Regions from separate parts of the Streptomyces sp. NPDC096079 genome, predicted to be linked through region 3. Evidence: riboswitches for the same ligand, from Rfam matches in the RefSeq annotation. Region 3 holds a riboswitch; each other region holds the start of a gene.
What was found. A riboswitch is a leader RNA that binds a small molecule or an ion and turns the genes downstream of it on or off. The one in region 3 is predicted to bind S-adenosylmethionine.
Positions count from the first base shown of each region.

Region 1: it holds a riboswitch for S-adenosylmethionine, as region 3 does, so the genes downstream of both, thrC (threonine synthase) here and ABTY59_RS15730 (IclR family transcriptional regulator) in region 3, are expected to answer to the same signal.
Region 2: it holds a riboswitch for S-adenosylmethionine, as region 3 does, so the genes downstream of both, ABTY59_RS12825 (aminotransferase class V-fold PLP-dependent enzyme) here and ABTY59_RS15730 (IclR family transcriptional regulator) in region 3, are expected to answer to the same signal.

Region 1 is NZ_JBEOST010000015.1:44,613-54,811, forward strand. It holds gene ABTY59_RS26460 (class I SAM-dependent methyltransferase) at 1-74, shown strand, start outside; gene ABTY59_RS26465 (SRPBCC domain-containing protein) at 78-548, opposite strand; gene ABTY59_RS26470 (hypothetical protein) at 701-2,365, shown strand; gene ABTY59_RS26475 (hypothetical protein) at 2,355-3,995, shown strand; gene groL (chaperonin GroEL) at 4,102-5,730, opposite strand; gene ABTY59_RS26485 (cold-shock protein) at 6,039-6,242, opposite strand; gene ABTY59_RS26490 (MoaD/ThiS family protein) at 6,634-6,912, opposite strand; gene thrC (threonine synthase) at 6,954-8,261, opposite strand; SAM riboswitch class I at 8,255-8,401, opposite strand; gene ABTY59_RS26500 (glucosyl-3-phosphoglycerate synthase) at 8,551-9,492, shown strand; gene ABTY59_RS26505 (DUF7927 domain-containing protein) at 9,530-10,199, shown strand, end outside.
Region 2 is NZ_JBEOST010000005.1:88,393-98,591, reverse strand. It holds gene ABTY59_RS12850 (C40 family peptidase) at 1-343, opposite strand, end outside; gene ABTY59_RS12845 (NYN domain-containing protein) at 601-1,965, opposite strand; gene ABTY59_RS12840 (hypothetical protein) at 1,999-2,241, opposite strand; gene ABTY59_RS12835 (rhomboid family intramembrane serine protease) at 2,403-3,137, shown strand; gene ABTY59_RS12830 (Lrp/AsnC family transcriptional regulator) at 3,134-3,415, shown strand; gene ABTY59_RS12825 (aminotransferase class V-fold PLP-dependent enzyme) at 3,487-4,887, opposite strand; SAM riboswitch class IV at 5,073-5,188, opposite strand; gene trpD (anthranilate phosphoribosyltransferase) at 5,276-6,340, opposite strand; gene qcrB (cytochrome bc1 complex cytochrome b subunit) at 6,470-8,092, opposite strand; gene qcrA (cytochrome bc1 complex Rieske iron-sulfur subunit) at 8,089-9,141, opposite strand; gene qcrC (cytochrome bc1 complex diheme cytochrome c subunit) at 9,138-9,947, opposite strand; gene ctaE (aa3-type cytochrome oxidase subunit III) at 10,021-10,199, opposite strand, start outside.
Region 3 is NZ_JBEOST010000006.1:299,588-309,786, forward strand. It holds gene ABTY59_RS15690 (VanZ family protein) at 1-83, shown strand, start outside; gene ABTY59_RS15695 (glutamate-cysteine ligase family protein) at 141-1,619, opposite strand; gene ABTY59_RS15700 (hypothetical protein) at 1,709-2,104, opposite strand; gene ABTY59_RS15705 (NADH:flavin oxidoreductase) at 2,299-3,426, opposite strand; gene ABTY59_RS15710 (MarR family winged helix-turn-helix transcriptional regulator) at 3,555-3,989, shown strand; gene ABTY59_RS15715 (DMT family transporter) at 4,027-4,881, opposite strand; gene ABTY59_RS15720 (DUF3291 domain-containing protein) at 5,005-5,562, opposite strand; gene ABTY59_RS15725 (class I SAM-dependent DNA methyltransferase) at 5,837-6,577, opposite strand; gene ABTY59_RS15730 (IclR family transcriptional regulator) at 6,645-7,367, opposite strand; SAM riboswitch class I at 7,592-7,733, opposite strand; gene ABTY59_RS15735 (hypothetical protein) at 8,062-8,709, shown strand; gene ABTY59_RS15740 (TIM-barrel domain-containing protein) at 9,020-10,199, shown strand, end outside.

The DNA.
Region 1 (10,199 bases), on a different contig from region 3:
TGCGCGCCCAGTCCCCCGACTCCCCCGCCTTCGGCGAGTCCTTCCTCTGGACCGCCCTCTTCCGCCGCAGGTAGCCCTCACATCGTCCTCAGGTGCTCCGCGAGGCGGTCGTACTGCTCCCGTACGCCCGCCTCCATGCCCGCCGCCAGCGCCTGGTCCCTGCTCTCGTTCGACGGCCAGAACGACGTGCTGGTCAGGGCCGTACCGCCGTCGGGCGTCGCGTCGAACGTGAGGACCACACGGACCGGCTCGGCGTCCGGCATCTGCTCGAAGACCTCCGTGTAGTCGAGCCGCTCCACCGGGACGACGTCCTCGTACGTGCCGGAGAAGACGATCTCCTGACCCTCCGGTCCGGTCTGGCCCCAGCGCCAGGCCCCGCCCGCCCTCAGGTCGATGTCGACGACGGACGTCGTCAGCCCGGCCACCCCGTACCACTCCCGCACGTGCTCGGGCCGCGTCCAGGCCTCCCAGACGCGCGCCGGCGGGGCGCCGAAGGTGCGGGTGATGACCAGTTCGCCGTCGGCCGGCGTCGTGAGCAGGGTGACCATGGCTCCGATCCCTTCACGAAGGGCCCATTCCAGGATCACCCCGGCACTCCCGTAAAGCGAATGAACATGTTCAACAGGTGAGCGCTACAGTGCTGGCACGCGGCCGCCCGGATGAGGACGCCGCCGCGATCTCAGACCTGTGGGGGGTCCCTTTGCCGCGCTCGACGCGCCGGCTTCCGCACGCCTTCGTCCGTGCGGCCGCCGTTCTCGCTCTCACCGCGGGTACCGCCGTACCCGCCGTCATCCACGCCCCGGCCGCGCACGCGGACACGGGCTCCGCCTACGACACCACGCTCGACGACGGGCGCTACCGCGTCGGGCTCCTCGGCGACGCGCTCTGGATGAAGGTCACCGTGCTGGCCTCCACCGCCCCGGACGCCCCGGTACTCGCGTCCACCGAGGAACTCACCCGCCTCAACGGCTACTGGACCACCGACGCGCCCCTCGCCCTGCCCGCGGGCACCGCCCTCGGCGACTACCCCGTGCGCGTCGACTACCGCGTCCCCGGCCGCACCACCACGTACCGTGCGGGCGCGCTGTACAGCCACCGGCTGCACGTCGGCGTCTCGAAGGTGACCGCCGACCGCGCGACCACCGACTGGGACCACCGTCAGATCGTCCTCTCCGGCACCACGACCAGCTGGAACCCGGCCACCGGCGAGCGCTCCACCGCTCCCGCGGGCACCCGCGTGCAGTTCTGGTTCCAGGTCTACGCCGACAGCGGGTACACCGACCGCACGGGCACCGCGACCGTCGGCGCCGACGGCACCTTCTCCGTGCCGTTCACCCCGAACGGCCGGCTCACCGGCGGTACGGCCACCGTCGTCCAGGCCGCCGGCATCGACCCGGACGCGCCGGCGTCGCTGCCGGACGTGCAGATGGAGCAGCTGAGGTACCGGATCACCGCCGACGGCGACAAGTACCGCGTCCTCGCCGGCACCGACCTCCGGGTCACCGGCCGCGTCGAACGGCTCACGGACGAGGGCTGGAAGCCCTTCCCGGGCGCGCCCGTCGTCGCCACCGGGACCCAGCCGTACGCGTACGAGACGGCCGCGGTGAACGTCCTCGGCTCGACCACCTCGTCGGCGACCGGCACCTTCGACTTCCCGGCACGCGTCCAGTACGCCACCGACCAGGTCTACACCTCGCTGCGGCCGTCCCCGTACTTCATGGACAGCACGCGGCCCTACGACAAGTACGACGTCGCCGTCCCGCAGCAGTTCACGTACTCCGGCTACACGATCGGGCTCGACGAGCACGGGACCCTCTCCGCCCGGGGCAGCATCAGCTCCGGGCTCTGCGGCAACGGCGAGCCGGTGTCGCTCCAGGCGTCCCTGGACAACGGACGCACCTGGCGCACCCTCCGCTCCGGCTGGACCGACAGCTACTGCCAGTACAGCTTCGACCTCCGCGGCTACGAGTCCGCCTACTACCGCGTGTCCCACCCGGTCACGAACGGTCTGGTCGCGAAGAACGGGCCGGCCCTCAAGCGGGCCCGCGCCTACACCCGTTTCTCCGCCTTCACCATCAGCCCCACCCGGCCCGTGGTGAACGGCAGGATGACCGTCTCCGGCACCGTCCAGCGCAAGATCGGCGGCGTCTGGAAGCCCTTCGGCGGCGCCAAGCTGACCCTGGTCTTCAAGCCCAAGGGCGAGAACCAGTGGTACTGGGTGACCAAGAGCATCACCACCAACGGCAGCGGCAACTTCAGCTACCCCGCCACCGCCTACGGCGACGGCTCCTGGGCGCTGTACCTCAACACGACGGGCACCTACTTCTACAGCGAGACGAATGCGAAGTACATCGATGCGCGCTGACCTCCGCCTCTCCCTGACGGCGGCCGTCGCGGCCGTGGCCCTGGCCGCGTCCACCGCCCCCGCCCTCGCCGACGGCACCCCGACGGTCGGCATCGGCCGAGCGGTCACCGACGACGCCCAGCGCGGCTCCTTCACGGTGACCGCCTGGTCCGACGCCCCGCAGGCCGCCATCACCGCCGTCTCCGCCCGGATCCGGCAGGGCGACACCGTCCTCGCCGACATCCCGGCGCTCGCCCCGGTGTCCGCCTGGGACCCGAACACCTTCCGGCTGCCCGCCGAGGCCACCCTGAAGCTCGTCGAGGACGGCGGCAGCATCCCCGACCTGGGCACGTACGCCATCGACGTCACGGCCACCGACTCGCTCGGCAACAAGCTGACCCGCGCCGACGCCGGACGGCTCGACTTCCGGCTGCGGCCCGAACTCACCTTCGGCGTCGGCGTCCCCGCCTGGGACGACCGCAACGCCCGCCCGCAGGGCACCCTCACCGGTGTCCAGCCCGGCTCGGGCGACGTGGTGCCGCTGCCCGAGCGCCATGTCTCCGTCGGACGCGACGGCGCCGCCGGCGAGGCCCCGCGGACCCTCGTCACCTCCGCCACCGGCGACTTCACCGGCGAGCCGTACGCCGTCACCGGACCCGGCGACACCTTCACGGCCTCGTTCGCCGAGGACAGCGCCGAGGTGCACGGCACCGTGAGCGGCTCCCGCAACGTGTGGGAGTACAAGCCCCGCCGGGTCACGGCCACCGCCGCCGCCGACCGGAAGCGGGCGTTCGACGGCGAGACCGTCACGGTCAGCGGCCGTCTGACCGACCCCGCCGCCGCGGGAGCGCCGCTCGCCGAGCAGCCCGTCCGAGTGGCCTTCGGCCCGCGGAGCAGCACCGTGCTCACCGACGCGACCGGCCGGTTCTCCGCGAAGCTCCTCGCCTCGGCCGGGTCCGGCCAGTACGAGTGGGAGGTCACCTCGGGCGACCCGTTCCTGAGCTTCGACCGGCTCTCGGGCCGGCTCGCCGTTCCCCTGGAGTCCCGCACCGACCTGCTGGCCGCCTCGCTCTCCGCCGACGGCACCGTCTCGGTGACGGCCTCCCTCCGCGCCCGGTACGCGCCGGACGCGTACGTCTCGCAACTGGACGTGCAGCTGGAGCAGTCCGTGGCCGGCGGCTGGAAGCGGGTCCCGCCCCGCGAGACCGTCTACTCGGGGACGAACGTCACCCTCACCGCGGGCGGCCGCGGCGGCTGGTACCGGGTCCGGCACCTGACGAGTGACGAACTCGCCGAGTCCGCCACGTACTCCTTCCGGCTCGTCCGCAGCGACACCCGGATCGTCTCCCTGAACGCCGGTCCCGAGCCGGTCTCCAAGGGTGGGTACGTGACCGTCACCGGCGGGCTCCAGCACTACTGGGACGGCGCCTGGCGGGCCTACGGGAACGCGCCGGTCGTCCTGCAGTTCCTGCCGCGCGGCACCACCACCTGGAAGCAGATGGCGACGGGCCGGTCCGGCGCCAACGGCAGCGTCTCCCTGAGGGCCAAGGCGAGCGCCGACGGCACCTGGCGGATCCGCCACTACTCCGCCGACTACCGGCACTTCCACTCGCCGGCCTCGGCGGGCGGGGACTACGTCGACGTGCGTTGACGTGCGCTGATCCGTCGACCGTTCCGCGAAACGCCCGAGGGCGGCACCCCCACCAGGGGGTGCCGCCCTCGTTCGCGTTCAGCGATGAACTGCCGATCCGTCAGGATCAGAAGTCCATGTCACCGCCCGGCATGCCGCCGCCGGCCGGCGCGGCGGCCTTCTCCGGCTTGTCGGCGATGACGGCCTCGGTGGTGAGGAACAGCGCGGCGATCGACGCGGCGTTCTGCAGAGCGGAGCGCGTGACCTTCGCCGGGTCGATGATGCCCTCGGCGATGAGGTCGACGTACTCGTTGGTCGCGGCGTTCAGGCCGTGGCCGACGGGCAGGTTGCGGACCTTCTCCGCCACGACGCCGCCCTCGAGACCGGCGTTGACCGCGATCTGCTTCAGCGGGGCCTCAAGGGCCAGCTTGACGATGTTGGCACCGGTGGCCTCGTCGCCCGCCAGGTCGGCCTCGAGCTTCTCGAAGACGTTCGACGCCTGGAGCAGGGCCACGCCACCGCCGGCGACGATGCCCTCCTCGACGGCCGCCTTCGCGTTGCGAACGGCGTCCTCGATGCGGTGCTTGCGCTCCTTGAGCTCGACCTCGGTCGCGGCACCGGCCTTGATGACGGCCACGCCGCCGGCCAGCTTCGCGAGGCGCTCCTGGAGCTTCTCGCGGTCGTAGTCCGAGTCGGAGTTCTCGATCTCGGCGCGGATCTGGTTCACGCGACCGGCGACCTGCTCGCTGTCACCGGCACCGTCGACGATGGTGGTCTCGTCCTTGGTGATGACGACCTTGCGGGCGCGGCCGAGCAGGTCGAGGCCCGCGTTCTCGAGCTTGAGGCCGACCTCCTCGGAGATGACCGTGCCGCCCGTGAGGATGGCGATGTCGTTCAGCATGGCCTTGCGGCGGTCGCCGAAGCCCGGGGCCTTGACCGCGACGGACTTGAAGGTGCCGCGGATCTTGTTGACGACCAGGGTCGACAGGGCCTCGCCCTCGACGTCCTCGGCGATGATCAGCAGCGGCTTGCCCGACTGCATGACCTTCTCCAGGAGCGGAAGGAGGTCCTTCACGGAGGAGATCTTGGAGTTGACGATCAGGAGGTAGGGGTCGTCGAGCGACGCCTCCATGCGCTCCATGTCGGTGGCGAAGTACGCCGAGATGTAGCCCTTGTCGAAGCGCATGCCCTCGGTGAGCTCCAGCTCCAGACCGAAGGTCTGGGACTCCTCGACGGTGATGACGCCTTCCTTGCCGACCTTGTCCATCGCCTCGGCGATGAGCTCGCCGATCTGGGTGTCGGCGGCGGAGATGGAGGCCGTGGAAGCGATCTGCTCCTTGGTCTCGACATCCTTCGCCTGCTCGAGCAGGGCGCCGGAGACGGCCTCGACGGCCTTCTCGATGCCGCGCTTGAGGGCCATCGGGTTGGCACCGGCGGCCACGTTGCGCAGGCCCTCGCGGACGAGCGCCTGGGCGAGGACGGTGGCGGTGGTCGTGCCGTCGCCGGCGACGTCGTCCGTCTTCTTGGCGACTTCCTTGACCAGCTCGGCGCCGATCTTCTCGTACGGGTCCTCGAGCTCGATCTCCTTGGCGATGGAGACACCATCGTTGGTGATCGTGGGGGCGCCCCACTTCTTCTCGAGGACGACGTTGCGGCCCTTGGGGCCGAGGGTGACCTTGACGGCGTCAGCGAGCTGGTTCATGCCGCGCTCGAGACCGCGCCGGGCCTCCTCGTCGAACGCGATGATCTTGGCCATGTGAAGTGGTCCTCCCGGACATGGGGTGGATAACGCTCCAGGACCGCGCCGACGCCCGCGACGGACGGCCTGCGTACCCGATGGTTCCTTGCCCCACCTGGCCGCGGACCTCGTCTGCCCGATCCTCGTAAGCACTCTCACCTTCCGAGTGCTAACGCCAATGATTAGCACTCGACCCATGCGAGTGCAAGCGACTCTCGTGGATCGGGCACCTCTCCCGCGAGGTTCGGGAACGCGCGAGGGGTCCGCATCCCCTCAGGGATGCGGACCCCTCGACGGCGTTGCGTCGGTGGCCGATCGCGCCGCGCTCAGACGGCGAGCTTGACCATGTCCGCCTGCGGACCCTTCTGGCCCTGCGAGATCTCGAACTCGACCCGCTGGCCCTCTTCGAGGCTGCGGTAGCCATCCATCTGGATCGCGCTGTAGTGGACGAAAACATCCGCACCACCGTCTACCGCGATGAAGCCGTAGCCCTTCTCCGCGTTGAACCACTTGACGGTGCCCTGAGCCATGCCTAACTCCCCTATTACTGGCCCTTGCGCGGGACCGCACCTCGCGGACCCGGGTCAGACCCTGCGCCGGAACGCGTCGACCGCCGCTGAATGTATCTGCCCAACTGCCCTCTGCAACAGGTCATTCGACCGAGAATTCTGGGCGCCCCGGAAAGGGGAATTGGGGAGAATCCCCGGAATTACGGGGCAAGTCGGGCCCGGCAAAACGCGCAGAACGTACACAACACGCGGGCACTTTGGCTGCTTCTTGTCGTGCGGGGACGCATTCTCATATGCGTCCGGCATGCGCAGCGGAGGGGACTTCCCCAACTCTACCGCGCTCAACCATGCAGAATTGCCCCTTCCGCTTATCGCGCGGAAGGGGCAATTCGTACCGACGGGTAAAGCGGGGTCAGCAGCCGCCGGCCACGGCGGGGATGATCGAGACGCCCGCGCCGGCCGGGGTGGCCGTCTCCAGGCCCTGCTCGAAGCGCACGTCGTCGTCGTTGACGTAGACGTTGACGAAGCGGCGCAGCTTGCCCTGGTCGTCCAGGACGCGGGCGGCGATGCCCGTGTGGTTCTTCTCCAGGTCCGCGATGACCTCGGCGAGGGTCGCACCCTCGGCCTGGACCTCGGACTGCCCGCCCGTGTAGGTGCGGAGGATGGTGGGGATGCGGACGTTCACGGCCATGTCTTCGGAAACCTTTCGGGGGGCCGGGGAAGCGGACGGACTCAGACGGCCAGGCCGGCGTCGCGGAACGCGTCCAGGCTCGGGCGGATGGTGACGGTCGCCTGAGAGGTGTCGGCCACCGCGTCCAGGGTCTTGAGCCCGTCGCCCGTGTTGAGGACGACGGTGGTGAGGTCCGGGTCGATCAGACCGGCCTCGACGAGCTTCTTGGTGACGCCGACGGTCACGCCGCCCGCGGTCTCCGCGAAGATGCCCTCGGTGCGGGCGAGGATCTTGATGGCCTCGACGACCTGCTCGTCGTTCACGTCCTCCACGGCGCCGCCGGTGCGACGGGCGATGTCGAGGACGTACGGGCCGTCGGCCGGGTTGCCGATCGCCAGGGACTTGGCGATGGTGTTCGGCTTCTGCGGGCGGACGACGTCGTGGCCGGCCTTGAAGGCGGCGGAGACCGGGGAGCAGCCCTCGGCCTGGGCGCCGAAGATCTTGTACGGCTTGTCCTCGACGAGCCCCAGCTTGATGAGCTCCTGCAGACCCTTGTCGATCTTGGTGAGCTGGGAGCCGGAGGCGATCGGGATGACGAGCTGGTCGGGGATGACCCAGCCGAGCTGCTCGCAGATCTCGTACGCGAGCGTCTTGGAGCCCTCGCCGTAGTACGGGCGGAGGTTGACGTTCACGAAGCCCCAGCCCTCGCCGAGCGGGTCGCCGATGAGCTCCGAGCAGAAGCGGTTGACGTCGTCGTAGTTGCCCTCGATGGCGACGAGGTCACCGCCGTAGACACCGGCCATGACGACCTTGCCCTGCTCCAGGTCGTGCGGGATGAACACGCAGGAGCGGAAGCCGGCGCGGGCGGCGGCGGCGCCGACGGCGCCGGCCAGGTTGCCGGTGGAGGAGCAGGAGAGGGTGGTGAAGCCGAAGGCGCGGGCGGCTTCGAGCGCCTGGGCGACGACCCGGTCCTTGAAGGAGTGGGTCGGGTTGCCGGAGTCGTCCTTGACGAAGAGCTTGCCGGGGGCGACGCCGATCGCGGCGGCGAGGTTGTCGGCCTGGACGAGCTGGGTCCAGCCGGGGTTCAGGTTCGGCTTGTCCGCGACGTCGGCGGGGACGGGCAGCAGCGGGGCGTAGCGCCAGATGTTGGCGGGGCCGGCCTCGATCTGCTTCCGCAGCGCCTCGGGGTCGCCGGTGGGAAGGTCGTACGCGACTTCGAGCGGTCCGAAACAGAGCTCACAGGCGAAGATCGGTCCGAGCGGGAAGATTTCACCGCATTCGCGACAGGAAAGTCCGGACGCGGGACCGAGGTCGACGGTGGTGGGTGCGACGGTCTGAACAGCCATGGAGGCGAGGCCCTTTCTCCTCATCTTTCCCATGACGAATTTTTCGCCATGAGACGGATTTGGCACCTTCCCTAGCCGGGGACCTCGCTGGAGGACGAGACGAACCGACTGGAGGGTTGCCGGGGCTTCAACGGGCCGTTTCCCTCTGCCCCTCTGGATGAGCGGTATTCGATTGTGAAGCGTGGTGGACTTTCGTTCCTGCGCTCCGACGCGGTCGGCACCCCGACGTGCATCGGGCATCCGCGTTGTTCAAGACTGTAACCGAAGGCCCGGAACCTTGAACCGGCCGTCCGAACCGCGAGATGGAGATCACGTGCTGGAAGAGGTGGAGCGCTGGCTGGACCGGCGGTCCTGGTCCGTGGCGGACCGGCCGCTGGAGCGGATCCTCGCCGCGAAGCGGAACACGAAGGTCAGCGTCGTCCTGCCCGCGCTGAACGAGGAGGCCACGGTCGGGGACATCGTCGCCGTGATCCGCCGCGAGCTGATGACGGAGGCGGTGCCGCTCGTCGACGAGCTGGTGGTGATCGACTCGGGCTCCACGGACCGCACGGCGGAGGTGGCGGCGGCGGCCGGGGCGCGGGTGGTCGCGCGGGACGCGATACTCCCCCGGATACCGGCCGTGCCCGGCAAGGGCGAGGTGCTCTGGCGGTCGCTGATGGTGACGGGCGGGGACGTCGTGTGCTTCGTGGACGCGGACCTGCGGGACTTCTCGGCGGACTTCGTGACGGGGATCGTGGGCCCGCTGCTCACGGACCCGGACGTGGACTTCGTCAAAGCGATGTACGACCGCCCGTTCGGAGACACCCCGGGCCAGGGCGGCCGGGTCACGGAGCTGGTGGCGCGCCCGCTGCTCAACCTCCACTGGCCGCAGCTGGCGGGCTTCGTGCAGCCGCTGGGCGGCGAGTACGCCGCGCGCCGCTCGCTGCTCGAACGGCTGCCGTTCCCCGTCGGGTACGGCGTGGAGCTGGGCCTGCTCGTCGACGCCCTGCACACGGTGGGCCTGGACGCGCTCGCGCAGGTGGACGTGGGGGTGCGCAAGCACCGGCACCAGGACGGGCAGGCGCTGGGCCGGATGGCGGCGGCGATCTACCGGACGGCGCAGCTGCGGCTCTCGCGGGGCCATCTGGTGCGGCCGAGGCTGACGCAGTTCGAGCGGGGCGAGAAGGGCTTCGAGCCGCGGACGTACGCGGTGGACACCGAGGAGCGGCCGCCGATGGCCGAGATCACGGAGTACGCGCGGCGCCGCGTGGCGTAACCCCCACGATGATCCGTTTTGCATAAATTGCCCTTTTATGCGCTTCAGACGACACCACCTGAGCAGACTGCTCGCGGTCATCGGGCTCACCGCGGGCTCGATCGCGTTCACGGCGGCCGTCCCGGTCGCCGCGGACGTGGTCGAGCCCTTCGGCGAGCGGTACGCCGCGTCGCTGTACGGCGACTTCACCACGATCGGCAACACGGTCATGGGCTGCCCCACCGCCCCGGCCGAGCCGGCGGCGCGCTGCGCGACGGCGGCGTCCGGCCGGGGCGCGGACGACAACAACACCTTCGTGATGCGGCGGATCGACGCGGCCGGCACCGGGAGCGACGCCTTCGGCTCCAGCACCGGCCACGTGAGGATCCCCGCGGGCGCCCGGGTCGCGTACGCCCGCCTCTTCTGGGGCGGCAACGACGGCACGTACAAGGGCCCGGGCGGTGCCCGGCTGAAGCGCTGCGACATCTCCGGCGCGGACGTCGGGCGCTCCCCCGGCGACCCGACGACGACGGCCCCCGTGATCACGGTGGGGGCGGGGGCGGCGACCCCGGTCTCGATCGACAGCATGGTCGCGGACCCGGCCGACACCGGCGGCCCGCACTACTACACGGGCGAGTCCGACGTGACCGCCGCCTTCGCGGGCGTCTCGGGGACGGACGCGCGGGTGGCGGTCGGCAACCTCTGGGCGGCCGACGGCAAGGGCTGCG
Region 2 (10,199 bases), on a different contig from region 3:
CCGGGTCGATGCCGCCGGAGCGGTACTGGGCGCTGGCGACCGAACCGATCTGGTCCCGCAGGGTGTTGAGCTCCTGCTGGCCGCGGGCCACCTTGTCCTGGAGCTGGCCGATCTCCTTCTGCAGCTTGCCGCGGCGCTCGTCGGCGAGGTTGTACTGCTCCGTGGCCTCTTCGGCCTCGTGGTTCAGCTTGTCGACCTTCGACTTGACGTCGTCGATCTTCGGCTGCGCGGGGGCGGCCTGGGCGCCGGACTGGGCGGAGAGGGCGACTGCAGCGGCCGCGGCCGCGGTGAACACGGTCACACGGGTACGGCTCGGCTGCTTGGGACGACGGTGGGACGCCACGAAGGCGAGCTCCTTCTTCCTCAGAGCCGCCCAACCGGTCACGGGCAGGCGGTTCCTCCGCCGCCACCCCGGATGGGTGATCAACCGCGCGAAGGTTCGAGGCTCGACCCTAGTGACCAAGTTGTGATCAGTTCAAATCCCACTGGCAAAAATCTCGCCCACGCACCACTTTATTTACATACATCACACGGCCCGTGATGGGCACTTGACGGTGCGCCATCCAGAATTCGGGCATATCACCCAACACTTGAAATGCGTCACGAGAGGCGCGAAAGCCGCTTCAGCAACAAGGCGGACGCCACCGGCCGCGCCCCCGCCTTCGCCACGCCGTCGGCCACCTCGCGGTCGGTCGAGACCACCACGACCGGCCGGCCCGGCGGCTCCGCCCTGACCAGCTGGCGGATCAACTCGTCCGCCGTCACACCGGGCTTGGAGAACAGCACCCGCACCCCGCGCGGCGGCGCGAGCAGCACCGGCGCCGCCAGCTCCGCCCCGTCGAAGACGCAGGTGACCTCGGCGCCCGAGCGGGCCGCCAGGGCCGAGAGCCCGCCGAGCAGCCGCAGCCGCTGCTTCTCCAACGGCATTGTCGGATAGCCGGTCTTGGTGACGTTGTAGCCGTCGACGACCAGATGCGCCTGCGGCAGCGCGAGCAGCTGGTCGAGCAGCGCCGGGTCCGTCTCGGAGAGCGCCCGCGCCGCGATGTCCTTCGGCGACATCCTGCCCGGCTCCACCGCGTCCACGGTGTCCGCCGGGTGCACCGAGACGGGCGGCAGCGCCAGTTCGCGCCGCAGCCCCTGTGCCGCGTCGAGCACGGTGTCGAGCAGCAGCCGCAGCCGCATGTCCTCCACGGAGCGCCCCTCGCGCGCGGTCCTGCGGCTCGCCTCCAGGGCCGCCTCGACCTCGCCGAGCCGGGCCCTGAGCCGCCGCGTCTCGCTCTCGGCGGCCGACACCTGGGCCGCCGACTCCGCCCGCGCGGCCTCGATCTCGCCCTGGACCTTGCGCAGCGCCGCCTCGCCCCGCTTGACGTCGCTCTGGGCGCTGCGCAGCTTGCGGTGAAGCGATTCCGCTTCCTTGCGGGCGGACTCCAGATCGCGCCGGAGCTGCTCGGTCTCGTCCCGGGAGCGGTCCTGTGCGGCGGCGAGCTCCTCGCGCAGCCGCTCCAGCTCGCGCCGGCCGGCCTCGTCGACCCGCTCGGCGTCGGCGCGCTGGGCCTCCTCGCCGGCGGCCGCGACCAGCTTGACCCAGCCGGGCGGGCGCAGCACATAGGCGGCCGCCGCCACGTCGACGGGGTCGGCGGCCGCGGGCGGGGTGCCGGTCTCCACGGCTCCGGCCAGCTCGGGCTGGGCCTGCTTGAACCGTTCGCCGATGCGCTGCCGGAAGAGCGGGTCGCTCTCCAGCGCGGCGGCCATCGCGTTGCCGGCGAACTTGGCCCGCCGGCTCGCGGTGAAGCGGGCGTACTGCCGCAGGGGCGCGGGCAGCTCCGCGACGGTGAGCCCGCCGAAGGCGTCCGCGACCAGCGCGACGACCCGCCGCCGTACGCCTTCCGGCAGTGGGTGCTCGAGCGCCTCGGCAGCGTCACCTGCCGCGCCGGCCGGCTCACCACCGTGCGCGGGCTGCTCCACGATCCGTCACCCCTATGTCGTCCGCGCCGTCCCTCAGGAGGCGGCGCCCGGCCTGTCCACCAGTTCGATCTGGTCCACCGCGTTGCACCAGCGGCAGCGGACCGACTCGATGGTCTCACTGACCACCTGCCGCTCCTCGACCGTCGGGTCACCGGCGAGGTCCAGATGGACGTACTCCACGACCTTGGAGGACCGGGTCACGTCGAAGCGGGTCAGATTGCCGCAGAGCGTGCAGCGCCAGCGGGTCTCGTCGGTCGGCAGGGGAACCGTCGTCATCGGTGCCGTCCTTCTTCCTGTTGCGTGGTACTCAGGTGCGGGAGCCGCGGTGCGCCGTCGAACTGCGGTCGGTGGTGCCCGTAACCCTACGGCCTCGCGGGGAGGGCAGGGCACGGCGAGGCACTCTGTCCACTTCGGCCCCGGTACGCCATGATCTGTCCATGATCGACTGGCGGGGCGCGGCCCTCGGAGCCTGGCGGGGTGTCCGCGGCGGACCCACGGTGACGTACGGGCTGATCGCCGCCTGCTGCCTGCTCTTCCTGATCAGCCCGGTCTCCGGACTCCATCCGGGGTACGGCTCGGGGGACGCGCTCCTGGCCGCCCAGAGCGACTACTTCCGCCGCTGGGGCGTGGTGCCCGCGGAGCTCATGGGCGGCGACCCCCGGGCCCTGCTCACCCCGCTGACCGCGCTCTTCGTCCACGGCAGCTGGCTCCATCTGCTGGGAAACATGCTCTTCCTGTACGTCTTCGGCGCGATGGCCGAGGAACGCATGGGGCCCGTCGAGTTCTGCCTCTTCTATCTGGGGACCGGCTACGTCGCCCTGCTCGGGTACGCGGTGGCGCACGCCGACAGCGAGCAGACCCTGGTCGGCGCCTCCGGGGCGATCTCGGCGGTGCTCGGGGCCTTCCTCTTCCTCTTCCCGCGCTCCCGGGTCACCAGCCTCTTCCCCTTCCTGTTCTTCCTGCCGCTGCGCTTCCCCGCCTGGATCGTGCTGATCTTCTGGTTCACGCTCCAGTGGCTGGCCGCGCGGGAGGCGGGCGCGGGGCCCGGGGTCGCCTATCTGGCCCATGTGGTGGGCTTCTGCGTCGGCTTCCTCTACGCCTGGGGGCGGTTCCGCGGTGGGGATAGAGTGAAAGCCCCAGCCGCGGCGACCGAGGGAGAAAGCCAGCCGTGATCACCGCGATCGTGCTCATCAAGACCAGCGTGGACCGCATCCCCGAGATCGCCGAGTCGATCGCCGCGCTCGACAGCGTCAGCGAGGTCTTCTCGGTCACCGGTACGTACGACCTGATCGCCATGGTCCGGGTGCCGCGCCACGACGACCTGGCGGACGTCATCCCCGGCCGGATCAGCAAGATCCCCGGCGTCGAGGCCACGGACACGCACGTCGCGTTCCGGACGTACTCCCAGCACGATCTGGAGGCGGCCTTCGCCATCGGCCTGGAGTCCTGACGCCGGACGCGCGGCAGCACTGAAGGGGGCCTCCCGACCGGGAGGCCCCCTTCACCCGTACGAGTGACTGATCAGCCGCGGTCCGGGACGCAGCGGCCGTCCTCGGTGCGGTACTTCCACTGCGCGCCGTCCCGGACGAGTTCCTTCACCGCGCCGACGAACCGCTCCACGTGCTCGTCCGGCGTACCGGCGCCGAAGCTCACCCGGATGGCGTTGAGCGAACGCTCCCCGGGCGCCGCCTCGGGCGCGCCGCACTCGCCCGGGTCCTGCGGGTCGCTGCCGAGCAGCGTGCGGACCAGCGGGTGGGCGCAGAAGAGGCCGTCACGGACGCCGATGCCGTACTCGGCGGAGAGCGCGGCGGCGAAGTGGGAGCTGTTCCAGCCCTCCACCACGAAGGAGATGACGCCCACGCGGGGCGCGTCGTCGCCGAAGAGCGAGAGGACCCGCACCTCGGGCACCTCGGCGAGGCCCGCGCGGACCGTGTCGATCAGGTGCTGCTCGCGGGCGACGAGGGAGTCGAAGCCGGCCTCGGTGAGCGCCTTGCAGGCGGAGGCGATCGAGTAGACGCCGATCACGTTCGGCGAACCCGCCTCGTGCCGGGCCGCGGTGGTGTGCCACTCCACGTCCACACCACCGTCGGCCCGGCGGGCCACCTTGCGGGAGGCGCCGCCGCCCGCGAGGTAGGGCTCGGAATCCTGGAGCCAGTCGGCACGGCCGGCGAGGACGCCGGAGCCGAAGGGCGCGTACAGCTTGTGCCCGGAGAAGGCGACCCAGTCCACGTCGAGTTCGCGGACGGAGACCGGGTGGTGGGGGGCGAGCTGGGCGGCGTCGAGCACGATCCGGGCGCCGTGGGCGTGCGCGGCGGCGGCGAGCTCCTTCACCGGCCACAGCTCGCCGGTGACGTTGGAGGCGCCGGTGACGCAGACGAGGGCGGGGCCGTAGGGGTCGCGGTCGGCGAGGGCGCGCTCCAGGGTCTCGACGGCCTGCTGCGGGGTGCGGGGTGCGTTGAGGTAGGTGACGCGGGCGTCCCTCCAGGGCAGCAGCGAGGCGTGGTGCTCGGTCTCGAAGACGAAGACCTGGCAGCCTGCCGGGACCGTGGCGGCGAGCAGGTTGAGCGAGTCGGTGGTGGAGCGGGTGAAGACGACCTGGTCGCCGGGGCGGCAGTCGAGGAACTCGGCGACGGTGGCGCGGCTGTTCTCGAAGAGGTCGGTGGAGAGCTGGGAGAGGTAGCCGGCCCCGCGGTGGACGCTGCCGTAGTAGGGGGCGTAGGCGGCCACGTCGTCCCAGACCCGCTGGAGCGCCGGAGCGCTGGCCGCGTAGTCGAGCGCCGCGTAGGTGACCTCGCCGCCGGTGACGAGCGGGACGGTGACGTCCCGGCCGAGGACCGGCAGCGGGGCGGCGCAGCAGGGGTCGGCGGAGTCGGCGGCGGCGGAGTCGACGGTGGCGGTGGCGGCGTTCGGGCGTGCGGACATGGCGGTATCTCCCGGCATAAAAGGGGCGCGAAAAGGCGTGAAAGGGCCCGCAGGGCAGCAGCGCGCGAAGGGCCGCGCCACGTACGGGTGATGAGGGGAAGAGGGGCCGGAAGGGCCCTAACGCATTCGCTTGCTCACGAGACGACGCTCCCTAGAGGACCAAGGACCCCAGGGTGACGCGCAGGGGTCCGCGCTTGCCGCAGGCTTCTGCCGTACGACCTGGTCTTCACCCGGGGCACCCCGCCACGGACGGAGGGTTGCCGGACAGCCGGCCGGGGCCTTGCAGCTGTCACTCATGACCTGTTCCCGAACCTATGCCAGGCGATCACGACGCCGCAACCCCGTCCCGCCATCCGGGACGGGGCCGACACGCGCCGTTCACACGGGCTCAGGCGTTGCTGGCCGCGATCCACCGCTCCAGCGTGCGGCGGGCCGCACCGGAGTCGACCGACTCGGCCGCCTTCGCGATGCCCGCGCCGAGTCGCTCCACGAGGGTGCCCGCGCCGGGCTCCAGGGCGGTGAGCGCCGCCGCCGCGTTGAGCAGCACGGCGTCCCGTACCGGACCCGTCTCCCCCGCGAGCAGCCGGCGGGCCACGTCGGCGTTGTACGAGGCGTCGGCGCCGCGCAGTGCCTCCAGGGGCACGAGGTCGATGCCGACGTCCCTGGGGTCGAAGCGCTCCTCGGTGACGCCGCCGTCCCTGACCACCCAGACGCGGGAGGTGGAGGTGGTGGTCAGCTCGTCGAGGCCGTCGTCACCGCGGAAGACGAGGGCGGAGTTGCCGCGCTCGGCGAAGACCCCGGCGACGACCGGGGCCATGCGCGGGTCGGCGACGCCGACGGCCTGGGCCCGCACCTTGGCCGGGTTGGTGAGCGGGCCGAGGACGTTGAAGGTGGTCCGGATGCCCAGCTGGCCGCGGGCGGCGGCGACGTGCCGCAGCGAGGGGTGGAACTTCACGGCGAAGCACATGGTGATGCCGGCTTCCTCGGCGACCTCGGCGACCCGGCGCGGGGTCAGGTCGAGGTTGATGCCGAGCTTCTCCAGGACGTCGGAGGAGCCGGACGCGGAGGAGGCGGCCCGGTTGCCGTGCTTGACGACCTTGGCGCCCGTGCCGGCGACGACGATCGAGGCCATCGTGGAGATGTTCACGGTCTTGGCGCCGTCGCCGCCGGTGCCGACGATGTCGACGGCGGGACCCGGCACCTCGATCACGTTGGCGTGCGCGTACATGGTCCGCACCAGGCCGGTGATCTCCTGGACGGTCTCGCCCTTGGCACGCAGCGCCACCATGAACCCGGCGATCTGCGCGTCGGTCGCCTCGCCGCTCATGATCAGGTCCATCGCCCAGGCGGTGTCGTCGGCGGAGAGGTCCTTGCCGTCGAGCAGGCCGTTCAGCAGGACGGGCCAGGAGCGGCCCGCCGTGGTAGGTCCTCCAGCGGGGGTCGCAGCGCTCATGGCAGCTCCTGATGATCACGTGACGGATACGGTCCCACCCTATCGACCTCCGGGGACGGCAAAGAGCCCCGTCCATCGAATGGACGGGGCTCTCGCCGTGGCGACCTACAAGGTCAGGTGTTCAGGTGATCAGTGGTGGCCGTGGCCGCTCTGGATCTCCTTGTACTCCTCGACCGTGGGCTTGGCGATCTGGCTGTCGTCGCCGTAGTAGCCCTTGTTGAGCTTGACCCGCAGCTTCTCCATGGCGCCGATCTTGCGCTCCACGCCGTTGTCGTCGACGGCCGGCGGAAGCTCCGCGGCCTCGTACTGCTCGTGCGCGGTGAGGCGGTGCAGCTCGCCCTGGCTGAGCGGCTCGTGGATCTCGACGAACTCACCGTGCGGCAGGCGCTTGATGATGCCCGACTCGCGGCCGTGCAGCACCTTGTCCTTGTCGCGGCGCTGGAGGCCGAGGCAGATCCGCTTCGTGACGACGAAGGCGATGACCGGGCCGGCGAAGAAGAAGATCCGCACGAACCAGGTGATCGAGTTCAGCGACAGGTGGAAGTGGGTCGCCCAGAGGTCGTTTCCACCACCGACGAGCATGATCATGTACGCGGTGATCCAGGCGACACCGAAGGCGGTGCGCGTCGGAGCGTTGCGCGGGCGCTGCGCGATGTGGTGCTCGCGCTTGTCGCCGGTGATCCACGACTCGATGAACGGGTAGACCGCGATCGCCGCGAGGACCGCCGGGAAGATCGCCAGCGGGATCATCACGCCGAGGACCAGCGTGTGGCCCCACAGGTTGATCTCCCAGCCCGGCATGACACGGATCAGACCCTCGGCGAAGCCCATGTACCAGTCGGGCTGGGCGCCGGTGGACACCTGGTCCGGGCGGTACGGGCCGATGGCCCAGATCGGGTTGATCGAGGCGATCGCCGCGATGACCGCGATGACACCGAAGACCAGGAAGAAGAAGCCTCCGGCCTTCGCCATGTACACGGGCAGCAGCGGCATGCCGACGACGTTGTTGTTCGTCCGGCCGGGGCCGGCGAACTGCGTGTGCTTGTGGACGAACACCAGGATGAGGTGGGCGACCACGAGGCCCAGCATGATGCCGGGGAGCAGCAGCACGTGCGCCGAGTAGAACCGGGCGACGAAGTCGCCGCCGGGGAACTCGCCGCCGAACAGGAACATCGACAGGTACGTGCCGACGACCGGCACGGACAGGATCGCGCCCTGCATGAAGCGGACACCGGTGCCGGAGAGCAGGTCGTCCGGGAGCGAGTAACCGGTGAAGCCGGTGAACATGCCCAGGAAGAACAGCAGGAAGCCGAACAGCCAGTTGATCTCACGCGGCTTGCGGAACGCGCCGGTGAAGAAGACGCGCATCATGTGCACGAACATGCCGGCGAGGAAGATCAGCGCCGCCCAGTGGTGGATCTGCCGGATGAGCAGACCACCGCGCACCTCGAAGGAGATGTGCATGGTCGAGTTGAACGCCTCGGACATCAGCTGTCCCTGGAGCGGGACGTACGGTCCGACGTACTCCACCTCGTTCATCGACGGGTGGAAGAACATCGTCAGGTAGACGCCCGTCAGGATGATGATGAGGAAGCTGTAGAGGCAGACCTCGCCCAGCATGAAGGACCAGTGGTCCGGGAAGATCTTCCGCATGTTGGCCTTGGCCAGCGTGTAGATCCCCAGGCGGCCGTCGGCCCAGTCCGCGACCCGCTCGCCGGCGGGTGCTTTCTTCGTTTCGGTCACGGTGCTCATCCGCGCTCCCAGAAGGCAGGACCGACGGGCTCGTCGAAGTCGCCGAGCGCCTCCAGGAAGCCCTTGTCGTTCACGCCGATCCGCAGCTGCGGGAGGGCGTGACCGGCCGGGCCGAAGATGACGCGGGCGCCGTCGGAGAGGTCGAAGGTGGACTGGTGGCACGGGCAGAGCACGTGGTGCGTCTGCTGCTCGTACAGGGAGATCGGGCAGCCGACGTGGGTGCAGATCTTCGAGAACGCGACGATGCCCTGGTGCGACCACTCGAGCTCGCGCTTGTCCTTGATGTCCTCCGGCTGGATCCGGACGATCATCAGGGCGGCCTTGGCGATCTCGGTCTGGAAGTGCTCGTCGTGCTCCGAGAGGCCCTCGGGCATCGCGAAGGTCAGCGAGCCGACCGCGACGTCCTCGGGACGCAGCGGCTCGTGCGTGTTCATGTTGATGAGCTGGAGCCCCTTGGACCACAGGGTGACCCGGAGCTTCTTCTCGGGCAGCGGGCCCATGTCACGCAGCAGGACGATGCCGGAGAGCGGTACGAGCGACAGCGCGCCGAACATCGTGTTGCGGATGAGCTTGCGGCGGCCCATGCCCGACTCCGCGGCACCGGCCGCGAAGTCCGCCATGACCTTCGCCTTGACCTCGGGCGACGCCGCCATCGGGTGACGCTCGTCGGCGACCTCGACGTCGGACATCAGGGTGCGGGCCCAGTGGACCGCGCCCGCGCCGATGAAGAAGAGGGCGGCACCGAGGGTCAGACCCAGGGCGAAGTTGAGCGCGGACACCCGGCCGAGGGGCCAGATGTACACGATCTTGTCGACCGGGAAGATCACGTACGAGGCGATGAAGCCGATGGTGGCCAGCATCGACAGCGTGAACATGAAGGCGACCGTGCGCTCGGACCGACGGGCGGCCCGCTCGTCGATGTCCTGGATGCGGGGCTTGTGGGGCGGGAGGCCCGGGTCGGCGAACGGGTCGTCGGCGACCTTCACCGCGCCGTGCGCGGTGTCCTGCCCTGCCGGCAGGTTCTCTTCTGGAATCTCTTGGCTACTCATGACTTCTTGGCCTTAGCGGTGTGGGCCGCGACCCAGATGGCAACTGCGATCAGCGCACCCAGACCGAAGACCCAGGCGAACAGGCCCTCACTGACGGGGCCGAGGCCACCGAGCTTGAGACCGCCCGGGTTGTCGGCCTTGTCGCTGTTGACGGCCTGGACGTACGCGATGATGTCCTTCTTCTCCTTCTCCGGCATGGTCGTGTCGGGGAAGGAGGGCATGTTCTGCGGGCCGGTCTGCATGGCCTCGTAGAGGTGCTTCGGGCTCACGCCTTCGAGGCTCGGGGCGTACTTGCCGTAGGTCAGCGCGCCACCCTCACCGGTGAAGTTGTGGCACTGGGCACAGTTGGTGCGGAACAGCTCGCCACCACGGGCGATGTCGGCACCGTCAGGGCTGTACTGGCCCTCGGTCGGCGTGATCGCACCGGCACCGAGAGAGGCGACGTACGCCGCGAGCTGATCGATCTCAGCCTGCGAGTAGATGACCTTCTTCTTCGGGACCTGGGCGCCCGGCTGCTGGGCCGGCATACGGCCCGTGCCGACCTGGAAGTCGACCGCGGCCGAACCGACGCCGACGAGGGACGGGCCGTCAGTGGTGCCCTGACCGCCGGTTCCGTGGCAGCTGGCGCAGCCGACGGAGTAGAGCTTCTTGCCCTCCTCGATGGCGAGGGACTGGGCGGTTTCATCGGCCTTCGCCGTGCCCGCGGGCGCGAACGCGGCGTACAGCCCCCCCGTGGCCGCCAGCGCGAGAAGTAGGACGACGACCGCCGCCAGCGGATGGCGTCGTCGTGCGGAGAGCTTTTTCACGGATTACCCCGGTGTCAGGATCTTCTGCGTCGATGCTTGCTGGATGTCTCGGTCCGCCCGGAGGCGGAGCCGATTACTTGATCATGTAGATCGTGGCGAAGAGGCCGATCCAGACGACATCGACGAAGTGCCAGTAGTAGGACACGACGATGGCGGCGGTTGCCTGCTCGTGGGTGAACCTCTTGGCGGCGTACGTCCGGCCGAGGACCAGCAGGAAGGCGATGAGACCGCCCGTCACGTGCAGGCCGTGGA
Region 3 (10,199 bases):
GCCGGCGACTGGGGCGTGCCGTCCATCCCCGCCCCCGACCCCACTGGTGGAAACGCCGGAGCCCGGACGGCTCCTCGGCGTGAACCGGTCGGCCGACCGGCCAGGCGTGACCGGTCAGTCGACCGGCCAGGCGTGACCGTTCAGTCGACCGGCCAGGTGTGCGCCGGCGCGTTCAGGTGCATGTAGTCGAGGTACATCCGCGTCATCCGCCGCAGCGCCTGGTGCCGGTCCACGTGGTCGATGTCCTGGATGTGGTGGAACATCTCCGACTGCCACGTCGCGCCGTTCCGGCCGGTGACGCACCGCTGCTCGATGACCCCCAGGAGCGGCTCCCGCCAGGCGCTGTCCAGGCCGGACCGCTCCAGTCCGCGGTCGGCGAGCGGCAGCAGGCGGCGCAGGACGAGTTCGGTCACCGGAACCTCACCCATCCCGGGCCAGTACAGCTGGGCGTCGATCCCGTGCCGGGCCGCCGCGTACAGATTGTCCTCGGCCGCCGAGAACGACATCCGCGACCAGACGGGCCGGTCCTCGTCCACCAGGGCGCGCAGCAGGCCGTAGTAGAAGGCCCCGTTCGACAGCACGTCGGCCACCGTGGGCCCCGCGGGCAGGACGCGGTTCTCCACCCGCAGGTGCGGCACGCCGTCGACGACGGCATAGACGGGACGGTTCCACCGGTAGACCGTCCCGTTGTGCAGGGTGAGCTCGGAGAGGCCGGGGATCTCTCCGCCGTCGAGCATCTTCTGGGGGTCCTCGTCGTCGCACAGCGGCAGCAACGCCGGGAAGAACTGCACGTTCTCCTCGAAGAGGTCGAAGACGCTGGTGATCCACCTCTCGCCGAACCACACCCGCGGACGGACGCCCTGCACCTTGATCTCTTCCGGCCGGGTGTCGGTGGCCTGTTCGAACAGCGGAATGCGCGTCTCGCGCCACAGCTCCTTGGAGAAGAGGAACGGCGAGTTCGCGGCCAGGGCCACCTGCACGCCGGCGACGGCCTGCGCCGCGTTCCAGTAGTCGGCGAACTCGTCCGGTGACACCTGCAGATGGAACTGGGTGCTGGTGCACGCCGCCTCGGGAGTGATCGTCTCGGCGTACGTGCGCAAGCGCTCCACTCCGTCCACCGAGATCAGCAGGTCCTCGCCCCGCGCGGCGAAGATCTGCTCGTTCAGCAGGTGGTACCGGGGGTTCTCGGACAGCGAGTCCGGGCCCACGTCCTTCAGCTCCAGCGTCGGCAGGATGCCGATCATGACCAGGTGCGTCCCGATCGCCGCGGCTCGCTCCTCGGCGTGGTTGAGCGCGTCCCGGATCTCCTGCTCCCAGGATCCGGGACCGCCCGCGGTGAGCTGCCGCGGCGCGACGTTGATCTCCAGGTTGAACCGCCCCAGCTCCGTCGACCAGGACGGGTCGGCGAGCGCCGCGAGGACGTCCGAGCTGCGCATGGCCGGCTCCGCGGTCCCGTCGACGAGGTTCAGCTCGATCTCCAGCCCGACCTGCGGCCGCTCGAAGTCGAAGCGGGACTCCCTCAGCATCTGGGCGAAGACGTCGAGGCAGGTGTGCATCTTGTTCCGGAACCGGCGACGGTCGTCACGGGTGAACTCCAGCGCCGGGACGTCACGGCCCATACGGCCCTCCCGAGACTCGTCGGCACGGACCCTTCTCTTCAGCGTCCCACCTCAGGGGCGACCCAACCACCGAGGGGCGGGGGAGTGCCTCACCGGTGGTCGCAGTCCCAGTGGCCCTTCACCCAGACGTGGTCCCAGTGCCCGGGAACGTAGACCCACTTGTAGGTCTTGTGGTGCTCCCAGTAGCCGTGGTGCCACTTGCCGTGGTTGTCGTGCCCGGCCTTGTGCCAGGTGTCCTGGTGGACCCGCTTCTTCTCCCAGTGGCCCTTGACCCACTTCTTCTCCCAGTGCCCCTTCTTCCACTCGCACCGGTCGTGGTGGTCGTGACGGTCACCCTGGTCGGAGGTCACGACAGAGGTGGCGACGGTCGTCGGGGCGGGAGCGGCCGCCGCCGAGCCGGAGAGCCCGAGCGCGGCGCCGCCGGCCAGCAGGCCGGACGCGGCGGCCCCCGCCACCAGCCGGCGGACTCGTACGGTCCTGGTCATGGAACACACCTCCTGCGCGCGAGCCGCAAGGAGAACGCACCGGCGACAGCGGTTCCGAAGCAGTGGCGCGGTGGATGAAACGGTGCCGAATGGTTGAAATGCCCGTTTGTGAGGCCTTTCGTCCCAGTGTGGCACGTTCGCCGTGCGCTGTCGGTTCGGTTCCGAGGACCGGTCCGGCCCGCGCGCCCCGGACGCTAGCTGAGCGTCTTCACGGCGGCCGCGTCGTACGGCTTGAGCTCGTCGGTCCGCCCCGCCAGGACCTTCGCGGCCCACTCCGGGTCCTGGAGCAGCGCGCGACCCACGGCGACCATGTCGAACTCGTCGCGCTCCAGGCGGTCGAGGAGGTCGTCGATGTTCTGGACGGGCGCGCCCTGGCCGGCGAAGGCGTGGATGAAGTCGCCGTCGAGGCCGACGGATCCGACGGTGATGGTGGGCCGGCCGGTGAGCTTCTTGGTCCAGCCGGCCAGGTTGAGGTCCGACCCCTCGAACTCGGGGATCCAGTGGCGGCGGGTGGAGGCGTGGAAGGCGTCCACACCGGCCGTGGCGAGCGGGGTCAGGATGGCCTCCAGCTCCTGCGGGGTGTGGGCGAGGCGCGCGTCGTAGGCGTCCTGCTTCCACTGGGAGTAGCGGAAGATCACCGGGAACTCCGGCGAGACGCGCTCGCGGACCGCGGCGACGATCTCCGCGGCGAACGTCGTGCGGGCGACGGGGTCGCCCCCGTACGCGTCGGTACGGCGGTTGGTCCCGGCCCACAGGAACTGGTCGATCAGGTAGCCGTGGGCCCCGTGCAGCTCCACGCCGTCGAAGCCGATGCGCTCGGCGGCCGCGGCGGCCTCGGCGAAGGCGCCGATGACGTCGTCCAGGTCGCTCCGGGTCATGGACTTGCCCGTGCCCTCGGTGCCGTCCGTGCGGATGCCGGAGGGGCCCATCGCCGGGGCGTCGGGGTAGGGCGCCTGGCCCTGCTCGCGCACCATGCCGATGTGCCAGAGCTGCGGCACGATCGTGCCGCCCGCCGCGTGCACGTCCTCGGCGACCTTGGCCCATCCCGCCAGCTGCTCCTCGCCGTGGAAGCGCGGCACGCGGTCGCTCTGCCCGGCCGAATCGTGGCCGACGTAGGTGCCCTCGGTGACGATCAGACCCACGCCGGCGGCGGCGCGGCGGGCGTAGTAGGACCGCACGTCCTCACCGGGGACGCCGCCGGGGGAGAACATCCGCGTCATCGGCGCCATCGCGATGCGGTTCGGGACGGTCAGGCCGTTCAGGGCGACGGGGCGGGACAGGATCTGGGCTGCGCGGGACGTGGGGGACGCGGTGACGGTCACGGGGGACGCTCCTCGGGGCAACTGCGAGAACTGCTTGACAACCTTGATGCTTGATAACCTCATGCAATAGGGGGACGGTAGAGGTCAATGCTTGAGGTAGTCAAGTACCTGTCGGTAGAGTGGCCCGCATGACAGAAGCTCCCCGCGTGCACACGGCCCAGCTCATGGAGCTGCTCTCCGTGTCCCTCGGCGTCTACTACGGCGATTTCACCGTCGCGGCGGCGAGTGAGAACCTCACGGCGAGCCAGGGCAGGGCCCTGACCGTGCTCCGCCGGGGCCCGGCCGCGATGCGCGCCCTGGCCGAGACCATGACCTGCGACGCCTCCAACATGACCGGCATCATCGACCGGCTGGAGAAGCGCGGCCTGGTGCGGCGAGAGGCGGGCGCCGCCGACCGGCGCGTGAAGTACGTGACCCTCACCAGCGAGGGCGAGCGCGTCACGGACGCGATCCGCGCGAAGATGCGGACCACGCACGAGGGCCTGGACGGACTGGGCGACCAGGACAGGGACGCCCTGTACTCCCTGCTGGAACGCGTCTTCGTCCCACCGCCCGCCCCCTGACCCGGCCCCCGGACGCCTCGGGCGCGCCACCCTGAGGTCAGGTGGTGCGGGCGCCGCCGCGGGTCAGCGCGAACACTCCCAGGACGATCAGCGCGATGCCCGCGAGCTGAGGCAGCAGCCACCAGCCGGACCGCACGTGTTCCTCGTACAGCAGGACACCGAGGCACAGGCTCACGGTGGCGTCGCCGAGGGTCAGGGCGGGCTGCGAGGCGATGAGCGGTCCGCCCTGCATGGCGTGTTCGAGCAGCAGAAGGGCCGCGATCCCCGCCACGCAGAAGGCGTAGGTCTGCCAGGCCGTCAGGAACGCACCGATGCCGCCCTCGGTGAGGATGTGCATCGAGGTCTTCATGAGGGCGGCGGTGAGCGCGTAGCAGATCGCCGTCGCCGCGCCGAGACACCCGGCCCGCGCGCGTCCCGGAGGTCTGCGGAGTCCGAAGGCGGTGAGGACTCCCACGGCGGCGCCGCAGGCCACCAGGGCCGGCACCCAGCGGTCGAGCTCCAGATGGGTGCGGTTGCCGGCGGGGGACGCGGCCGCGAGCGCCACCCCCAGCCCGGCCACGACCGCGGCCACGGCGGCCCAGAGCCGGCCGGGCAGACGCTCGTGCGTCATGAGGGAGGCGATCAGCAGGGCCAGGGGCAGTTCGAGCACGAACAGCGGCTGCACCAGGGCCAGTGGGCCGGTCGCGAGCGCCGCCGCCTGTCCGACACCGGCGGCGATGACGGCGAGGATGCCGGCCAGCCACAAGGGCCGGCGCAACAGGTCGAGGACGAGTCCGAACCGGAACGAGTCGGACTGCGGGACCGTGAGCGCCGCACGCCGCTGGAGCACCGTGGCCAGTGCGTTGCTGAACGCGGCGAGCAGTGCGAAGAGAACCGGCAGAACGACGCCCATGCACCGATCCTCACCGGCACGGCATCCGCCCGCGGGCCGACACCGGCGGGTACGACGACCTGGGACCCGGTCGGGCCAACGCCCGGGGACGGCGGACCGCGCGCACGCTCCGAGGAGGCCCGGTCAGCGAACCGGGCCGCTCTCCGGACCGATGCCCTTGATCCTCGTCGGGGTTCCCTCGGGGTCGAACGAGTGGTGGAAGGTGAAGGCGTCCGGCGTGGCGCCGTGCTCCTGGAGGTGCTCCAGCCGGGACACCCCGTCGCGCCAGAGGGGTATCACGCCCTCCCGGACCCACCAGAACACGTGATTGGGGTGTGCCGACCTCTCGAACCAGTCGGAACGCCTGGCCAGCGCCTCCCGGTGCAGACCGGTGTAGACGGCGTCGAAGGCGGAACGCGCGTCGGTCCAGAGCGAGAGGGTCGTGGCCAGGGCGACGGTCTCCGCGGTGCGGCCCTTGCCGTACCAGGGCGGCACGGCGAACTCGCCCCACACACCCCAGTCCAGGTCGAAGTGCGCGCCCCGGCCGCCGGGAGACGGTTCCGCGTGCGCGAGGTACCCGGGGTGCCGGCTGATCCTCTGGTAGATGACCTCGCCGCTGTCGTGGAGGTCACGCGTGAGGGGGCCGGGGTCGGCGAGTGGCGATGACAGGACGCCGAAGGTGTACAGCGCGAGATGGGGCATGCGTCTCTCCGAGGCCGGTGCGGTGGCGTACGCGTCGGGGCGCGGGTTCGTGAGGGCGTGAGCGCGCCCGTACGGGGTGGCTCAACCGGAACGAACTCCTGCGCGACCGTGGGCGATCGCCGAAGTCCAGGTGAAGGTAGCTGGCTCCACCGGCCCTGTCGAAGTTGCGTTTCTCGCGTCAAAGTGGCTTCGTGCGCAGGTCATTGCGGGCCCCGGGGGTGACGGGCGGGGCAAGCCGCTTCGGTGCGCCGGGGCGGGCGGCCGACCACAGGGGTCAGGCGGGCCTGCGCCACACGGAGATGTGCTTCGAGGAGTCCTGTGTGAAGGCCGTCCCGTCCCAGTCCCCGACGCGGCGCTCCAGCTCCAGTCCGGCGATCCGCGCCATCAGGTCGAGCTCCGCGGGCCAGGCGTACCGGTGCCGGGAGCTGTCCCGCCGGTAGCGGCCCTCCGCGTCCTCGCGCGTGAAGTGGTGCGAGACGAGGACCTGCTCGACCAGGTCGAAGGTGTCGAAGCCGAGGTGGCGCTCGGAGACGTCGAACGGCACGGCGACCTGGCCGGGCGGCAGGAACCGCAGGGGCGGCACGCCCAGTTCGATGACGAACCGCCCGCCCGGTGCCAGGTGCCGTGCGGCGTTGCGGAAGCACTCGACCTGCTCGTCCTGGGTGAGCAGGTTCGTGATCGTGTTGTAGACGAGGTAGACCAGGGAGAACTCACCGGGGACGACGGTGGTGGCCATGTCTCCGATGGTCACCGGGAGGAGGTCGGCGTCGGCCTTCCGCCGGAGAACGGCTGCCATGTGCGCGGACAGCTCGATGCCGGCCACCGGCACGCCGCGTTCCCGGAGCGGGACGCCCACCCGTCCGGTTCCGATGGCGAACTCCAGTGCCGGGCCGTCTCCGGCGAGGTCGGCGAGGAAGTCGAGCGTCGGTCCGAGGACGGCGGCCGAGGACATCTCGGTCTCCTCGGCGTCGTAGCGGTCGGCGGTCGCGCGGCTCCACAGTTCACTGCTTGTCACGGCAGGCCACTCTGCCCGGCGCGGAGGGGCGCTGTCGACCGGAATACCGGGGGCGAGGCGTCCCGGGTCACGCGAGGGCGACGACTTGGGTGAGGCGGTCGGCCGCGTCGACGGCGGCCTTGGCGAGCCGGGCGCCGGGCTGCCGGGTGAGGCGCTGGATCGGCCCGGTGACCGTGACGGCGGCCACGACGCGGTCGGACGGGCCGCGGACCGGAGCCGAGACGGAGGCCATGCCGGGCTGGTGCTCACCGATCGACTGGGCCCAGCCCCGGCGTCGTACGCCGCTGAGCGCGGTGGCCGTGAAGCTGGCGCCCTGCAGCCCTTCGTAGAAGCGCTCGGGGTCCTCCCAGGCGAGCAGCACCTGGGCGGCGGATCCGACCTTCATCGGGAGGGTGGCCCCCACCGGCACGGTGTCGCGCAGGCCGGAGGTCCGGTCGGCGGCGGCGACGCAGACGCGCAGCGCGCCCTGGCGCCGGTAGAGCTGCGCGGTCTCGCCGGTGGCGTCCCTGAGGGAGACGAGGACCGGACCGGCCGCGGCCAGCAGGCAGTCCTCGTCCGCGGCGGCCGAGAGCTCGGCCAGTCGGGGGCCGAGGACGAATCGGCCCTCGATGTCCCTGGCCACCATGCGGTGGCGTTCGAGCGCGAGGGCCAGTCGATGGGCCGTGGGCCGCGCCAGGCCGGTGGCGGAGACCAGCCCCGCCAGAGTGGCCGGGCCCGCCGCCAGCGCGCCGAGGATCACGGCGGCCTTGTCGAGGACGCCGACTCCGCTAGAAATATCCGAAATGTCCATGAGGGGGTACTCCAGTCTCGATCCGCGAGCGACCGGCTCGCGGAGGCCTCGTGCGGGGAGGGTGGGGATGATCAGCGGGGAAGGGCCGAAGCGGTCGGCCGATATGCCGTGGTGATCACGAGACGGGTACGCGACATGCGCGGGGCGGACAGGGTGAGGCGGGTACGCGACAGGCCCGGGGCGGACAGAGCCGGGGCGAAAGGCAGCACAGAGAGCACCGTGTCTCCTCATCTTTTCCTGCGCCACGTTGGCGCAGGCCGGAGTTGGCACTGATCCCGACGGCGCGGCGCGAACGATGAGCGCCGAGTCGAACGGGGAGTTGCCGGGGCTTCGTAGGGCCGGTCCCTCCACCCCTCTGGATGATTCGCGGAGAACCATACAAGACTCCGGGGGGTGGCTGCCAACGGCTTCCCGGGCGCGTCGAACGCCAGGTCAGGTCGGTCGGCGCCGTCGTCGGCACGGGGGCGGGTCGCGGTGTCACGCACGACGTTCGGGTCAGTGGATCTGACGATCTGTCAGTAGTGGCCGGAAACCTGCCTGGACACCCCTACCGGCCGGTTCTACTCTCTAGTCACTTTGCGCGTCACCCCCCACGCACCATGCGTACACACCGTGCGCAACGGCACCCCGCGCACGGCACCATGCGACGACCCGCACCTCCTCGCACCCCACCGTCGATCAACGAGGAGATCTCATGTCCAAGCTGCTCGTGTCCCTCACCGGCCTCGCTGCCGCCGGCGCCCTCTCCTTCGGGGCCGCCGGCACCCAGGCCGCCTCGACCACCGTCCTGCCGGCCGGCCACTCCTTCTCCGCCAAGCTCACCGGCAAGGCCACCTTCGTCGCCGGGTCGACCACGATGACCTGCACCGTCTCCGCCTCCGTGCCGACGAGCGGAGCCAACAACGCCATCCCCGCCGCCCCCGGCAACCACAACGCCGCGGGCCCCGTCTCCGTACCGGTCAATCCGCCCAGCTTCAGCGGGTGCAGCACCAGCATCTTCGGCGTGAACGTGACCATCACGAGCAACGCGACCAACGGCCCCTGGACGCTCTCCCTCCAGAACGGCGCCCCCGTCACGGGCGGCTTCACCATCCCCAAGGGCGGCGTCGTCCTCAAGACCAGTGGCCTCGCCAGCTGCACCATCACCGCCTCGCCGGCCGGACCGACCGCCGTCAACGGCACCTGGACCAACGGCAGTCCGTCCGCGCTGGCCATCGTCAACGCCCCGTCCCCGCGACCGCCACGGGCGGCTTCCTCTGTCCGACCGGCAATCAGTCCGCGACCTTCAGCGCCACGTACCAGCTCGGCGACACCACGGACCCGGCCCAGCAGATCACCGTGACCGGCTGACCGAGACGCGCCACGTCGAAGGCCCGCCCACCGGCAGACCGGTGGGCGGGCCTTCCGGCGTCGGCCCCGCGGCACCGCGACGCGGGCCGCCACGGGAGTGCCGGTCGGCGCGGAGCGGGACGCGGCGGGTACGCGTCCCTCGGGTTCCGTGTGCGCGAAGCTGCTCGTAACCGTGTCCGTTCGCGCACTTGACGTCATGCACCTGTCACTGCTGCCATGTCTCACGCCCCGACAGGAACAGCTCCAACGACCGCGCCGCCGCACCCGCCGACGCCGCCGACCTCGTGAGGAGAACCAGTCGCATGACCGCCGCCGTCCCGCGCGCCCTGCCACGACCGAGCCTCAGACGGATCGCGCTGACCCTGGCCGCGACCTTGATCGCGGCCCTCCTGGCCGTCGTCCTTCCCGCACCGGCCGCCCAGGCGGCCACCGCCGGCAACGCCACCGGCGTGAGCCGCTCCGGCGACACCTTCACGATCACCACGTCGAGCGGAGCCGCCGCCCGCGTCGTGATCGCCCGCGCGGACGTCCTCCGCGTCTGGCTCTCGCCCAACGGCTCCTTCACCGACGACCCGGCCGGGGGAGACCTCGCCGTCAACACCGCCTTCGGCGCGGTGGGGGCGACACTCACCGACACCGGCTCGTACTACCGCATCGCCACACCGTCGATCAGCCTGCGCGTCAACAAGGCTCCGCTGACCTTCGCCCTGTACCGGGCGGACGACGCGACCCTCCTGTGGGCGGAGTCGCAGCCCACGACCTGGACGGGCTCGCAGACCACCCAGTTCCTCACCCGGGCGGCCGACGAGCAGTTCTACGGCACAGGGCTGCGGCTCGGCGAATGGGCCCTGAGGGACAAGACCGTCCCCGTCGCCGTGTCCAACCAGTGGACCGAGAACAGCAACGCCAGCCCGGCCCCCTTCTACATGTCCACCAACGGCTACGGCGTCATGCGCAACACCTGGTCCCCGGGGTCGTACTCCTTCGGCGCGCCCACCTCCCTGCGCCACAACGAGAACCGCTTCGACGCCTGGTACTTCGCCGGCAACTCCCTCAAGGACGTCCTGAACGGCTACACCGACGTCACCGGCAAGCCGTTCCTCGCCCCGATCTGGGGCCTCGAACTCGGCAACGCCGACTGCTTCAACGCGTCGAACCCCGCCTACCAGGGCGACCACGACCGGCTCCGGCACCAGACGACCCCCGACGTCGTCGGCTACGCCGCCGACGCCCGCGCCGCGAACATGCCCTCCGGCTGGTTCCTCCCCAACGACGGCTACGGCTGCGGCTACACCGACCTCCCCGGCACGGCCGCGCAGCTGAAGGAGAAGGGCTTCCGGACCGGACTGTGGACGTCCACGGGCCTGTCCGGCATCGGCTGGGAGGTCGGTACGGCGGGCTCGCGAGCGGTGAAGACGGACGTCGCCTGGATCGGAGGCGGCTACAAGACCGCCTTCAACGGCGTGAAGCAGGCCGTGGAGG